Regions from separate parts of the Undibacterium sp. RuRC25W genome, predicted to be linked through region 2. Evidence: predicted binding sites of a transcription regulator. Region 2 holds the regulator's gene; each other region holds the start of a gene.
What was found. Region 2 encodes sigma-54, which starts transcription at its own class of promoters, with help from an activator protein. Its sites were predicted from a motif close to TGGCANGNAANCTGCTTT; they were not measured.

Region 1 (4,287 bases), on a different contig from region 2:
CAGATCAACGACGTAGTGCTCGCCCAAATAAATGGTGGCGATAGCAGTAAGTAAAGTTGCAAAAATAAATAGCATCCTGCTCCACCAAGTGCTAACTGTTCGCCACCAAAGTATGGTCGAGGCAAGCATCCAGCCAAAATGCATGGATGGCATACCATTGCGAGGTGCTGTGCTACCAGCGAATGCGCTGAGGGGATATGCGCTTGGCTCACCGAGCTTATTAACAAAATATTCAGAACCAAAGACGTAGCGAGGACCAGTTATTGGAAAGAAATTATATGCCAACAATGCGCATGCCGATAAAACTACCCATGTTTTTGCCCCTGATGCAGTTTGTTTAGGGAAACCATTAAGTTGAAACAGGCAAACAAAAAGAAAGCCAATCGGCGTAAATGTATAAACCAAAAATACAAGCTCTGGTAACCCTGGTATTAGGTCGACGAGGTGATGGAGTTCCGGTGAGATACTAAGATGGCTCGCTGAATCCCAGTGTATTGCAATAAAATCAAGAATTTCTGGATGTATACTTATTTCTAGTTCTAGTGCACAAGAAGGAATAGCGATTAAAACTAGAATGAGGACAAACAGATGACGCAAATTTTTTTCGTACACAGCACTTTCGGATGTTTTTATTATGGAACAAACCCGTAGAACTAGAACGGTCGAAGCTGCAACTGCAGTGAAATTTGAGAAAGTAAGTAGATCGTCAACAAGTTGATTTAACTGCCATGTATACAACGCCGTGTCTGGGGAGTTGAGTGAGAATATAGCTGAGATTACAATTCCACTAGATACAACAACAGAGTACCAATGAAGCTGTGGTCTGCTAAACAAAAACAAAATTAAAAAAACAGGTGAATAGCTTTTGAGTGCATCAACAAGGTGGCCGCTAGATAAGGTAAATATAGACCGAATCAACCAATGATATGGCATAGAATTCAGGCCTAAAATAGCAGTGAAGATGAGAAAGTAAAATCCTAGTAAGGCCATCGTTTTTGCATCACGATTCGTCTTTAAGCCGGATTGGTTCATGTTGGGTCTGCTAGTGATTGACGTCGCTAACAATTAGCGTATCAGCATCAAATTGGCTGCGTTGAAAATATAACTTTTAAACGATGTTGCCCACGATTGATAAATCGAATCTCAATAAAAAAAGCTCCGACAAAATTCGGAGCTTTTTTTATTACTGAGAAAAATTTATTTGCAGCTAGCTGGCAAGTAGTTACTTGCAATACCGTTACCTGTGCATGCCCAGTTCAGCTGACCAACACCAGCTGATGTTGCACTCAACACGATAGAACCAGCGGACATCGCAGATTCAGCAGTCGTTGAAGTAGCAACGATGGATGTACCATTCCATGCCACGCTTGCTACATATTTAGTCGTTTGGGATGCCAATGTCAGAGATGATGTTGATGGTAATGCATTATTAACACCAAAGAACTCAGCAACTGCATCTTTACCAGCGGAAGCAGCCAAAATCACTTCAGAAACTTTAGCGCGAACTGTGTAGTCTTTGTAAGCTGGCAATGCAACAGCTGCCAAGATACCGATAATCGCAACAACGATCATCAATTCGATCAGCGTAAAACCTTTTTGTGCTTGAGAAATCATGCTTTTAGTGATTTTCATTTAAAAACTCCTTGAGTGTTAGGGAATGAACTACAAGCCTGCATAAGCATTTAGTGTGCCAGAGTTGATTAAAGCGATAGCGATTTATTTATTTGTTACACTAAAAATAATTGATGGCACGATGTTTACTAGCTGATTCCTGACGGACACGATGCATTTATTCTTTTTGCGCGGGGACATCGTTTAGAATCGTCCCCAAAAAATACTGAGAAAATCAAGTTAAATTCACTCTGTTGATACTGACAAAATATGTCAATTTTTGACTTATGACAAAATTTGGCAACCTACCTATGTATGGGATGCCAATTTATGTTCAACATATTGGTTGTGAACCTTGATGAAGCGTTTTCATTTCTGAGGCGGTTAATAAATGCATGGAATGATTGACGTTTGCCGTGCTAGGGCGTTAATGTCTCGATTTTCTTCGTAAGCTATCAAACGGATGCAAAAGTAGCGTTGACGGTTAGCTTCCGGTTTGTTTAATTGTTATTAGTGATATCAGTGATACATCATGTTAGGCAAATTCCAAATTAAATCTCGTTTAAAGGCTGCCGGAATTCATCTCACACTTTCTGCTGTGATTGCAGCGGTAGTGGCCGCGGTTGTTTTTTTTGTATGGTACCCGATTCCTTATGACACTATTTGCGGTGGCTTTGGTTTGTTGGTGCTTGTGTGTTCGGTAGATATTGTACTTGGGCCACTCCTTACGTTTGTCGTTTTTGATGCGACGAAAAAGAGAGCGGTTCTGGTACGCGATCTGGCGGTGATTGGGATCGTACAATTAGCCGCACTGACTTATGGGGCGCATACGGTGTACATTGCACGACCAGTCGCGCTGGTGTTTGAAGGTGGGCAACGCTTCAGGGTGGTAACCAACGTCGAAGTCCAGACCGATGAGTTACCGAAGGCTTTACCGCGGTTTAGAAGTTTATCGATGACGGGGCCCGTATTGATGAGTACGCGCTCAGCAAACGATAGCGAGAAATATGATGCCATCATGGGAGCGATGTCTGGTGCGGATATCGGTACTCGTCCCAGTTTCTGGGTTCCCTACGATGGCCATGAACAAGAGATCATTAAGGCGGCCAAACCTCTGGACCGCTTGTTTAAACAATACGCCAGTTCAACGCCAATCATTGATGCCATGATTCGCCAAGCTGGACTTACTCGGGAAACAACACGCTATTTACCGCTGGTATCACGACGGGTGACATGGACGGTGCTGATTAACGCTACTAACGGCAAGATCATAGGATTTTTGCCACTGGAAGGGTATTTTTAGTCGTTCATCGCGTGATGGCGGGGAATCGGCCGCTTGGTTGCCGATTGTCTTTTCTGGCGCTGCGGGTTTTCACTCAATGCCCGCAGTACGTTATTTTATTTGTTTGATTTACTTTGATACGGTCGACCTTATGGGTTTATGGAAGTGGGCTGCGGTTTCAGCAGGGGCTAACCGCAAAACTGATGCGGCTTATGCCCTACTTAGTGTTGGCATGTTGTTGTCCTTTTTATTGCCTTGGCATGTGCATCCACTTCGAAGCTATTATCACGAGCTAAGTATTATTTCCGGGATGCTCCTGTCGTTGGCGTGTCTGGCATGGCTGGCAAGAGGTCAAAAGCTGCTATTGCATGTGCCGACCTTGATTGTTTTTCCGGTTGCCTTATTATTTATCATTGCGATGGATGTGAGTTCTCCGTATCGAACTACTTGGTTTGATGCGTTGATTCCTGCACAGTATTTTTTACTGATGGGCGTGGCGTTGATTTTAGGTGCGACACTGACGGCGACGGAGCGCGGTCGGGAAGACTTTTGCGTATTAGTCGCTAGTGTTTTTCTGATTGCGGGTGTGCTTTCTTTTTTGATGCAGTTGATCCAGGTCGCTGGGATTGATGTGTCGCCCATGATCATGTATCTTCCCTTTACCCAGACGCTGGGTCGTCCCTACGCGAATATCGCCCAACCGAATCAATTAGCGTTGCTATTTTGCTTCGCGCTCGCCGGTGTGTGGTATTTGTTTAAAAAAAATGACGTAGCGAATCATTTAACGAAAAGCCAGTCATTTTTAGTGGCGCTCTGTTTGATTGTTGGTATTGCATTGACGCAATCAAGAATTGGCTGGATTATCTTACCGCTCTTTACCATCATGCTGATCGCGCAGAATCGGGATTCTCCGCGTCGCCAGCAGGTAGCGATCGTCGCTTTACTGTGTTTGTATTTTGTGATTGTTTTTTTATTACCATTGATGACGGCGTCTGTTGGCATGTCTGGTGGTAATGTGGCAGAACATGTGGGTGGGCGATCTGAACGCAAAGGATTGTGGCTACAAGCGTGGACGTTGGCGCAGATGCATCCGTGGCGTGGCGTAGGCTGGTTTGGCTTTGGTGCTGGGCAGGTACAGATTGCAGCTGATTTTTCTTCATCGACTTATGCAGAGCATGCACATAACCTGATTCTTAATTTTGCTGCGGAAATTGGGTGGCCACTGACGCTGACGCTATCAGTATCCTTTGCGTGGTGGTTCTGGCAAAGTTTTATCGCTGCCAGAAAGCTGTTGCCATTACAGTTTTCCGGAATGTGTTTGCTCGCCGCCTTGGTACATAGCATGGTTGAATTTCCACTTTGGTATGCTTATATCTTGTTACCCATCGCACTTT
Region 2 (4,287 bases):
GCGCTCAGTAACGATGCGCACGCTAGTGTCAGGGCCTGCTTGAGCAATGCCCATGCCGCCGCCCATGACGACGCCGTTCATCAGCGCGATGTAAGGTTTTGGATAGAAATGAATTAAATGGTTTAATGCATATTCTTCGGTGAAAAAATCTTCTAATAGCGCGCTGTCACCCGTCGGCGTTGCTGTTCCGACGTCATAAAAAAAGCGAATATCACCTCCTGCACATAAAGCCTTTTCGCTACTACTCTGAATAAACACGGCACGGATGTGTTCATCTTCTCGCCACTGGAGCAAGCTAGCAGTCATCGCGCGTACCATGTCCAGAGATAATGAATTAAGGGCTTTGGGGCGGTCAAGCGTAATAAAACCGATATGATTTTTAACGGATGTCAGGACGTGTTCGCTCATAGGATTACCAATAAATTGATCGTGATGAAGCAATCATTTTATGCTTTGGTTGGCAAGACGTCACGTGCTTTCAACATCGCTAAACAAAGAGCTTGGTATAAACAAAAAAGGACGCCAGAAAGCGTCCTTTGTTTTGATGTCCCCGATTATTCAGGGGATGGAAATTATGCCGATGCCGGGTCTGGCATATGTTTTATTGCATCGTGCTGATGTTCCTGAATTTTGTCTTTATGCTTAATGACTTGACGGTCCAGTTTGTCGACCAGTGAATCAATGGCGGCATATAAATCATGCGCCAGACTTTCAACATGGATATCTTTTCCGCTGATGTGTAGATTGATATCGGCTTTGTGACGTTTTTCTTTTTCTCGGAGCTTGTCTACCGTCAGGATGACGGCAATATCAATGACTTGATCAAAGTGACGCCGTACCCGTTCTAGCTTGGTATGTACGTATTCGCGAATTGCAGGAGTTACTTCGACGTGATGTCCACTGATGGTGAGATTCATACTGTGCTCCTATAATAATGTTCCATACTATGATGATGCGCTCATTTCATCGGAAGTGTTTTGAGCTAAATCATATATAGCAATTTAAACCGTAAATACAAGGACAAACTTATAAAGATTTACGCATACTCACTGGAGGAATTTTCAAGGCTTCTCGGTATTTGGCGACGGTACGTCGGGCAATTACCATGCCCTGTTCACCCAGCATGTCTGCAATTTTACTGTCAGAGAGTGGGTTCTTCTGGTCTTCTGCTCCTATCAACTGCTTGATGAGTGCTCGTATCGCGGTGGACGATGCTTCTCCCCCAGTTTCCGTCGCGACATGGCTGCCGAAAAAGTACTTCAACTCAAACATGCCATGTGGGGTCAACATGTATTTTTGGGTCGTTACACGAGAAATTGTGCTTTCGTGTAGTCCTAGTGTATCAGCTATTTCGCGCAAAACAAGGGGGCGCATAGCAACTGCACCGTGCGTAAAAAAATTACGCTGCCTTTCTACTATCGCTTGCGCAACGCGCAATATGGTTTCAAAGCGTTGGCGCATATTTTTGATGAGCCAGCGTGCTTCCTGGAGTTGGGTGTTTAGACCATTTTCGCCGCGATGCTGACGCATCAGATTCGCGTACATGCTACTCACGCGCAGTTTGGGCATGACGTCCTGATTGAGTACGACTTGCCAGCCATTCGCCGTTTTTTTGACAATTACATCTGGGACGACATAGTCTGAACTACTTTTAGCAAATTCACTGCCTGGGCGTGGTTTGCATGTTCGGATGACAAGCTGTGCTTCACGTAAATCTTCATCATCACAATCAAAAATTTTCTTTAATTTAGTGAAGTCCCGTTGGGCAAATAAATTTAATTGATTTTCAACAATACTTAATGCCAAGCGACGCGTCACGAATGGGATATGAGGTAAACGTTTTATCTGCAATGCCAAACATTCTGCCGGACATCTTGCACCGACTCCGGCGGGGTCGAAACTTTGCACCATAGAGAGCGCAAATGATAATTCTTCTAGCTCAACAGTCAGTTCTATTGGCAGACTCGCATGAATTTCTTCTAATGTTTCGCTGAGATAACCATTATCATCAATGGCATCAATGATGAGTTCAACCAGCGCCAAATCACGCGGTTCGCGCAAATTGAGTCGCATTTGTTCTGATAAATGCTCACGCAGACCAATGTGCGCTGCTTCTAGCTGACGTTGACCGTCATCATCTTCGGCATTGTATTGGCCTGCTGGCGCATCATTGAAGCTCCAGTCTTCCTCGTTTGCGCTGACACTGTCATTCGTTGCAAATTCAGTGTCAGATTGTGAATCCTGCGACGTAGTGGTATTTGCTTGTAAATCTGGTATTTCCATGCCTGCATCAGGTGTTGTACTGGTGCTATTGATTGCGCCATCTGCCAATAGCCTGACTGCATTATCCATAGGATCATCGACCCGTTCCAAGAGTGGGTTCTCGATGAGTAGTGTTTCCAGTTCCTGATGTAACTCAAGGGTCGACAATTGCAATAACCGTATCGATTGTTGCAATTGTGGAGTGAGCGCCAGATGCTGGGAAGTGCGGAGTTGCAGGCTTTGTTTCATGATGCTTCCGTCACATCCGGAAATGTTCTCCCAGATACACCCGTCTGACCGATTCATTTTCAATGATGTCGTCAGGCTTGCCACTGGCTAATACTGCACCTTGATTGATGATATAGGCATGATCACAGATACCCAATGTTTCACGCACGTTGTGGTCAGTGATCAAAACGCCAATACCACGCTCTTTGAGAAAGCGTACGATACGCTGAATCTCAATGACCGCGATGGGATCAACGCCCGCAAATGGTTCATCTAACAGGACGAACCGCGGATTTGTTGCCAAAGCACGGGCAATTTCGACGCGTCGCCGCTCCCCCCCCGACAGAGATAAGGCAGGGTTGTCGCGGATTTTTTCGATTTGTAAATCTGCCAATAAGGCATCTAGTCGTTGTTGAATAACACCTTTAGATAAAAATTTGTTATTTTCATCTTTTTGTATCTCCAAAACCGCGCGGATGTTTTCTTCAACAGTGAGTTTTCTAAAAACTGAGGCTTCTTGCGGTAAGTAAGATAAACCTAAGACCGCACGTTCATGAATCGCCAGTCCAGAGGCGGGTATGCCGTCTATGGTAATACTTCCACCATCCGATGGGACGAGGCCAACAATCATGTAAAACGAGGTGGTTTTTCCCGCCCCGTTAGGGCCAAGCAAGCCAACAACTTCGCCGCTCTTCACGGTCAATGACACATCTCTGACAACCTGCCTCGCGCCGTAGCGTTTTTGCAGGCCTTTTACCACCAGCGTGCTGGTTTTTTCTGAGGTATTGGTTGGCATCTTATATTTCTTTGATATTTTATTTGTCGTTCTTTGGCTGAATAGTCAGACGGATTCTTCCACCGCCAGATACAGCAGTGCCATTGCTTGTATTCGAGCCAACAAAGACATCGTTTTTACTATCGTAAGAGAGATACTCGCCTTCTTGTTCGTCGGTGACCTTGCTACCTTCAAGGTAACGTACTTTGGCACGAGAGATGAATTTAATAAATTCTGTTTTTTCGTCATATTCGGCACGCTCAGCTTCACCCTCTACCCACAGGTCTGGCCCGCCGTCGCGTTTCTGGCGAAACCTGACCTTACCCCCAGCCTTAGCGTAGAGTTTTACGTTTTGAAAATCATCAGGGGTTTTGCTAGCAACAGCACGTTCCGCGCTGACGACCAAGGTCCCTTTGGTGATGTGCACATCACCAGAGCAAGTGGTGACATTGGTTTTGCCGTCACTGATCAGATGATCCGCTTCAATGACCATTTCTTTTTTGCTATCGGCTTTTTCGGCGTGTGCCGATAAAACTACCGAAGTGCAGAGGCCAAAAAATACTATCGAGCTCACAATCTGACGAGTAGAAATGAGAGTCAGGCGCATGGTTTACTTTCTAATTGGGTTTCTTGTCAGGTAAGTTCTCAATCAACACGTTTTTTTAAACGTGCGCGTACTTTGCTTAATAATTCCAGTTGCTGCGTTGAATTATTAGCGACCATACCAATTGCATGAGATTCTATACCGTGGGTAAATAATGTGACGGGATGATCCGAAGTAATTAAATCATCATCCGGGGTCAACATCAGATAATCTGTTTCTAAACGCATAAAATGTGAGTTGTCGCCCTCTGGGCGTTCAACGGTCACGTTGTCATACAGGCGCACTATATCGTGTTCGCGTTTCGGTAGGACTGTATTGGATTTCTGATCTACAACAGCCCGTGCTGCAATGATTGTGACTGCGGTGCGTTGATCGGCAAAGCTATTAATGTGTGGATTGGTAATTTCATACTGATCGG
Region 3 (4,287 bases), on a different contig from region 2:
AAATCGCTGTTCACGCCTCAAAAAATGCAGTTGGTCGCAATCATCATTCGTTGTCGATATTGATTGCTTATGATTCAAGCTGTCATTCCATGTGGTGTAGAAAAACTGCTTAAGAATGACAAACCAAAGCACTCTTCCGCAGTACAGAGTGACTGAATTTTATTTTCAGAATTTGTTATTTCTATACAGAGAAAAGGAACCATCATGTCAAAATTAATCGCTCTCATCACCGGCACGTGCGCTTTGTTGTTGGTGCAACAGGCCGTGTTCGCTGCTGACACACCATCGTCAGAGGCTGCTGTACCAACGATAGAATTACCAGCCCATGTAAGACACATGGATGCAGAGGCGGCATCTCAATTTGTCGGCGTTTATGAGTTATCGAATGGGGATGCGTTGAAGATTGTCAAACGAGGACAGTCTTTGTATGCGAGATTGGACAACGAAGACATGATGCACCTTGTCGTCGTTGCTGGAAAAAACACTTTTGTTTCAACTGATAAACATCTGAAGATTCATATTGAGCACGACAGGGATGGAAACGTTAGTGGTGAAGTGTACATTGCACGTCATGGAAGTGGATTGCCCGTGATGGCAGCGATACGCTGAACACTCTGCTAGTTCGTCTCTGGAAAGTATTTGTCGTAGCGGCTGAAATGAAGCCTGAAAATCGTCTTGCTTATACAGACGAATTTTGGAATTATCGTAAAATTCGATCGACTTACCGCCCAGTTATTTTGGGACGATGATACGTAGATACGTGCTTATCTGAAGTTGAAAAAACCTTCAGCTCAACAACATGTCAGCTGAAGGTTTTTGTCCATTCATATCAATAGTTTTGTCTGATGCGGTGCTGAATTCAGGCCGTTCTGCATTAGAACGTTTTTGTTGCGATCAACACTGCACTGGTTTTACCCAAAAATTTACCGTTGGCTGGTGATGCATAAAACGTCTGATTGGCGTTTGTACCAATAGCAGCGAGGCTGACGGTGATGTCACCGAATTGTTTCAACTCTTTGCTGACGCCGACTTTATAATCGGTGTAAGTGGCTGCGCTGGAATTTGTTCCTTGCACTTTTTGGTAACCCACATGCAGATTGAGTGTCAGGCCTTCGCTGATGTTGATATTCGCACCAGCATCTAGGTAGCCGCTGTTTTTGCTATCGACGATACCGAATAGCGGTGTCACTGCATGTGAGTATTTGATATAGGCTGGACCGTAACCGAGTTGACCATAGAGTTCTAAGGTGTTCCCATTTCGCATGCCAGCATTAGTCAAATTATTGTTTACATAAACATAGGCCAGAACGCCGATATCATAAGAAACGTCTTTGGTGACTTCTCCTTTTTTACCAGCGTAAATATCCCATTCGGCGGGAGTACTTCCTGCACCTGGCGTGTCGGAAATCCATTTGATGGTCGATAACCAGGTACCTGCATAGAGGCCGGTAGGATTGTTGGTATAGTCAGCGCCGCCTTGTAAGGCTGGATCTAAGCGGGTCTGAGAAATACCACGATAACGATAATCGCTGGCCAGACTAGCGTTGAAGCTGACTTCATTGTCTGGTTTTACTTCTTCAGCAAATGCGCTTGCTGAGGAAATCAGCGTTGCAACGACACTCAACAACAGGATATTTTTCTTCATGTGATCTTCCTATATATCGTCACCAATATGGCGACTTGATGGTAGTTAGAATAGCGGTGAAGGTATAAAAATAGTGCAAAAATAGTCTAGGCGAACGTATAGATGACGTAAAGCTGCTTTCGTATCATTTATAAAATTTTAAAAATCTCAGACATTCCGTGCACTACTTGTTCTATATCCTGCTTATCTTGCTGAATCTAATTTAAAAACAGTGTTCAGGTGCTGGGAATGATTGATCTTTTACTGCAGCGACATAGGCGGATACTGCCGCATCGATATTTGTCTGACCTTCCATGAAGTTTTTGACAAAGCGAGCTTTGCGTCCCGGGAACACACCCAGCAAGTCATGCATGACTAACACTTGACCAGAGCAATCGACACCAGCGCCGATACCAATGGTCGGGATGTGTAATGACTCAGTGACTTCTTTTCCTAACGTCGCAGGAATGGCTTCCAGAACCAGTAAGCTCGCGCCAGCTTCTTGCACGGCCAGTGCTTCGGTTTTGAGGAGTTCAGCGCCAGCATCTGTTTTACCTTGTACCTTGTAGCCACCTAAGGTATTGACGGACTGGGGTGTTAAGCCCAGATGTGCGCAAACAGGAATCGAACGTTCAGTCAGGAATTTGATAACGGGTAACAGCCAGGTACCACCTTCCAGTTTCACCATGTGCGCACCGGCTTGCACCAGTTGGACAGCGTTGTGAAACGCTGATTCTGGCGTAGCGTAGCTGCCAAACGGCATGTCCGCTACGATCAAGGCTTTTTTATTGCCCCGTGCAACAGACGCGGTGTGGTAGGCAATGTCGGCGATAGTGACGGGTAAGGTGGACTCATGTCCCTGGCAGACCATTCCCAGCGAGTCGCCAATCAACAATACTTCAACACCACAACGGTCCATCAATGCAGCAAAGCTTGCATCGTAGCAGGTGAGCATCGTGATTTTTTCGTCCTTGGCACGCATAGTTTGTAAGCCAGGAACACTGACAGCCTTACGATCTTGTAAATATTCAGCCATTCTTTTCTCCAAAGATAATGCTGTCATCTGATTTTTTGACAGCTGGTTTTGGTCTCCACCATCACCTCAGATCAGGTTTTTATTTGTTGGTTTGACATGCGAAACGGGGCAACGACATGATGCCGCGTAGTCTAACCTAAATCTGATCGGTACTCGCTCTGACAATTGCTCCATCGTTTGTTCTAGTTTAATGCTAGTCAGAGAAGTTTAAAAATAATCTGATTTTCTACCTGAGGCAGTAATTCACTTGCTGCTCCGTTGCCTGGGATACTGATCTCAGGTGCTAGTTGCACCAGCGGAAGCAAGACAAAAGCACGTTCCGTCATACGCGGATGCGGTACGGTCAGGGTGCTTGTGTTGATCTGCTCTTCGCCATACAACAGCACATCGAGGTCTAAAGTGCGCGGTGCATTACGATACGGACGTTCACGTCCAAACACGTGTTCAATGTCTTGTAGTGCTTCGAGCAATGCTTGTGCAGTTAAACTGGTGCGTAACTGAGCGACGGCATTGACATAATCATCGCCGCTTGAGTCGATCGGTGCACTGCTGAATAACGACGAAGCCACGACATCTTGGCAACCTGCGATCTTCGATAGCCTGACGATTGCTTCGTGCACGGTATCGCGCGCGTTACCCAGATTGGCACCGATGCCAATGTAGGCCTGAATCATTCTTCGGCTTTCGGCTTGGCAGGACCGCGGCGACGTGGCTTGCGTTTCTTCGCAGCGGGTGCGCTACTGTTCTTCGGTTTGCTATTGATGAGTTGTTCGCGTTGTTCGGCATCGCCATTAATAAAGCCGGTCCACCACTCACCAATTTCCGCATCGATTTCGCCACTGGCACAACGCAGGAGCAGGAAATCATAGCCTGCTCGCAAGCGCTGATGCTCCAACACTTTGTATGGTGTCTTGCCGATACGTTTTTCAAAGCGAGGTTGCATCGCCCAGATATCACGCATGTCAGCGCCGATTTTGCGTTGAATTGCCAAGGCATCTGTCTGTGCGTTTAAGACGTCATCGGCGGCCAAGTGCAGCGCAGGGATCGGGAATTCACCCGCGATTTTATAGGCTTCCCACTTCTCCACCACCTGATGCCATAACAGTGAAGCAAACAAAAAGCTCGGAGAGACAGGTTTACCTTGCTGTACGCGTTCATCGGTATTCGCCAACGCCAGCGTCACAAATTTCTCGCCTAATGGCTGTTCCAGGACAACGTCAAGTAAAGGCATTAAGCCGTGATGCAAGCCTTCTTTGCGTAATTGCTGCAAGCATGCCATCGCATGGCCACTGGTCAGCAATTTCAGCATTTCATCAAACACCCGAGCAGCAGGTACATTGTTGATCAGCGTTGCCATGACAGCGATCGGTGCGCGCGTAGCGGCATCAATATCAAACTGCAGTTTTGCTGCAAAGCGTACCACACGCAGCATGCGTACCGGATCTTCGCGATAACGTGCTTCCGGAATACCAATGATACGTAGGATTTTTTTACGGATGTCTTTAATGCCACCATGATAATCCAGCACTGTCTGTGAGGCTGGATCGTAGTACATGGCGTTGATTGTAAAGTCACGGCGGGCGGCATCTTCATGCTGCTCACCAAACGTGTTATCGCGCAACACGCG

Region 1: ACO0KV_RS01340 (pilin) is a predicted target of sigma-54. The motif match lies at 1,676-1,693, and genes of this name have one in related genera.
Region 3: ACO0KV_RS01530 (TorF family putative porin) is a predicted target of sigma-54. The motif match lies at 1,755-1,772, and genes of this name have one in related genera.

The regions. Positions count from the first base shown of each region.
Region 1 covers NZ_JBMPPD010000002.1:37,604-41,890, reverse strand. The annotation lists gene ACO0KV_RS01345 (fused MFS/spermidine synthase) at 1-612, opposite strand, end outside; gene ACO0KV_RS01340 (pilin) at 1,198-1,632, opposite strand; gene tfpZ (TfpX/TfpZ family type IV pilin accessory protein) at 2,144-2,914, shown strand; gene ACO0KV_RS01330 (Wzy polymerase domain-containing protein) at 2,991-4,287, shown strand, end outside.
Region 2 covers NZ_JBMPPD010000013.1:40,533-44,819, reverse strand. The annotation lists gene ACO0KV_RS08085 (enoyl-CoA hydratase/isomerase family protein) at 1-408, opposite strand, end outside; gene hpf (ribosome hibernation-promoting factor, HPF/YfiA family) at 573-917, opposite strand; gene ACO0KV_RS08075 (RNA polymerase factor sigma-54) at 1,027-2,511, opposite strand; gene lptB (LPS export ABC transporter ATP-binding protein) at 2,522-3,286, opposite strand; gene lptA (lipopolysaccharide transport periplasmic protein LptA) at 3,306-3,872, opposite strand; gene lptC (LPS export ABC transporter periplasmic protein LptC) at 3,911-4,287, opposite strand, start outside.
Region 3 covers NZ_JBMPPD010000002.1:87,066-91,352, reverse strand. The annotation lists gene ACO0KV_RS01535 (hypothetical protein) at 205-609, shown strand; gene ACO0KV_RS01530 (TorF family putative porin) at 875-1,645, opposite strand; gene panB (3-methyl-2-oxobutanoate hydroxymethyltransferase) at 1,848-2,660, opposite strand; gene folK (2-amino-4-hydroxy-6-hydroxymethyldihydropteridine diphosphokinase) at 2,858-3,334, opposite strand; gene pcnB (polynucleotide adenylyltransferase PcnB) at 3,331-4,287, opposite strand, start outside.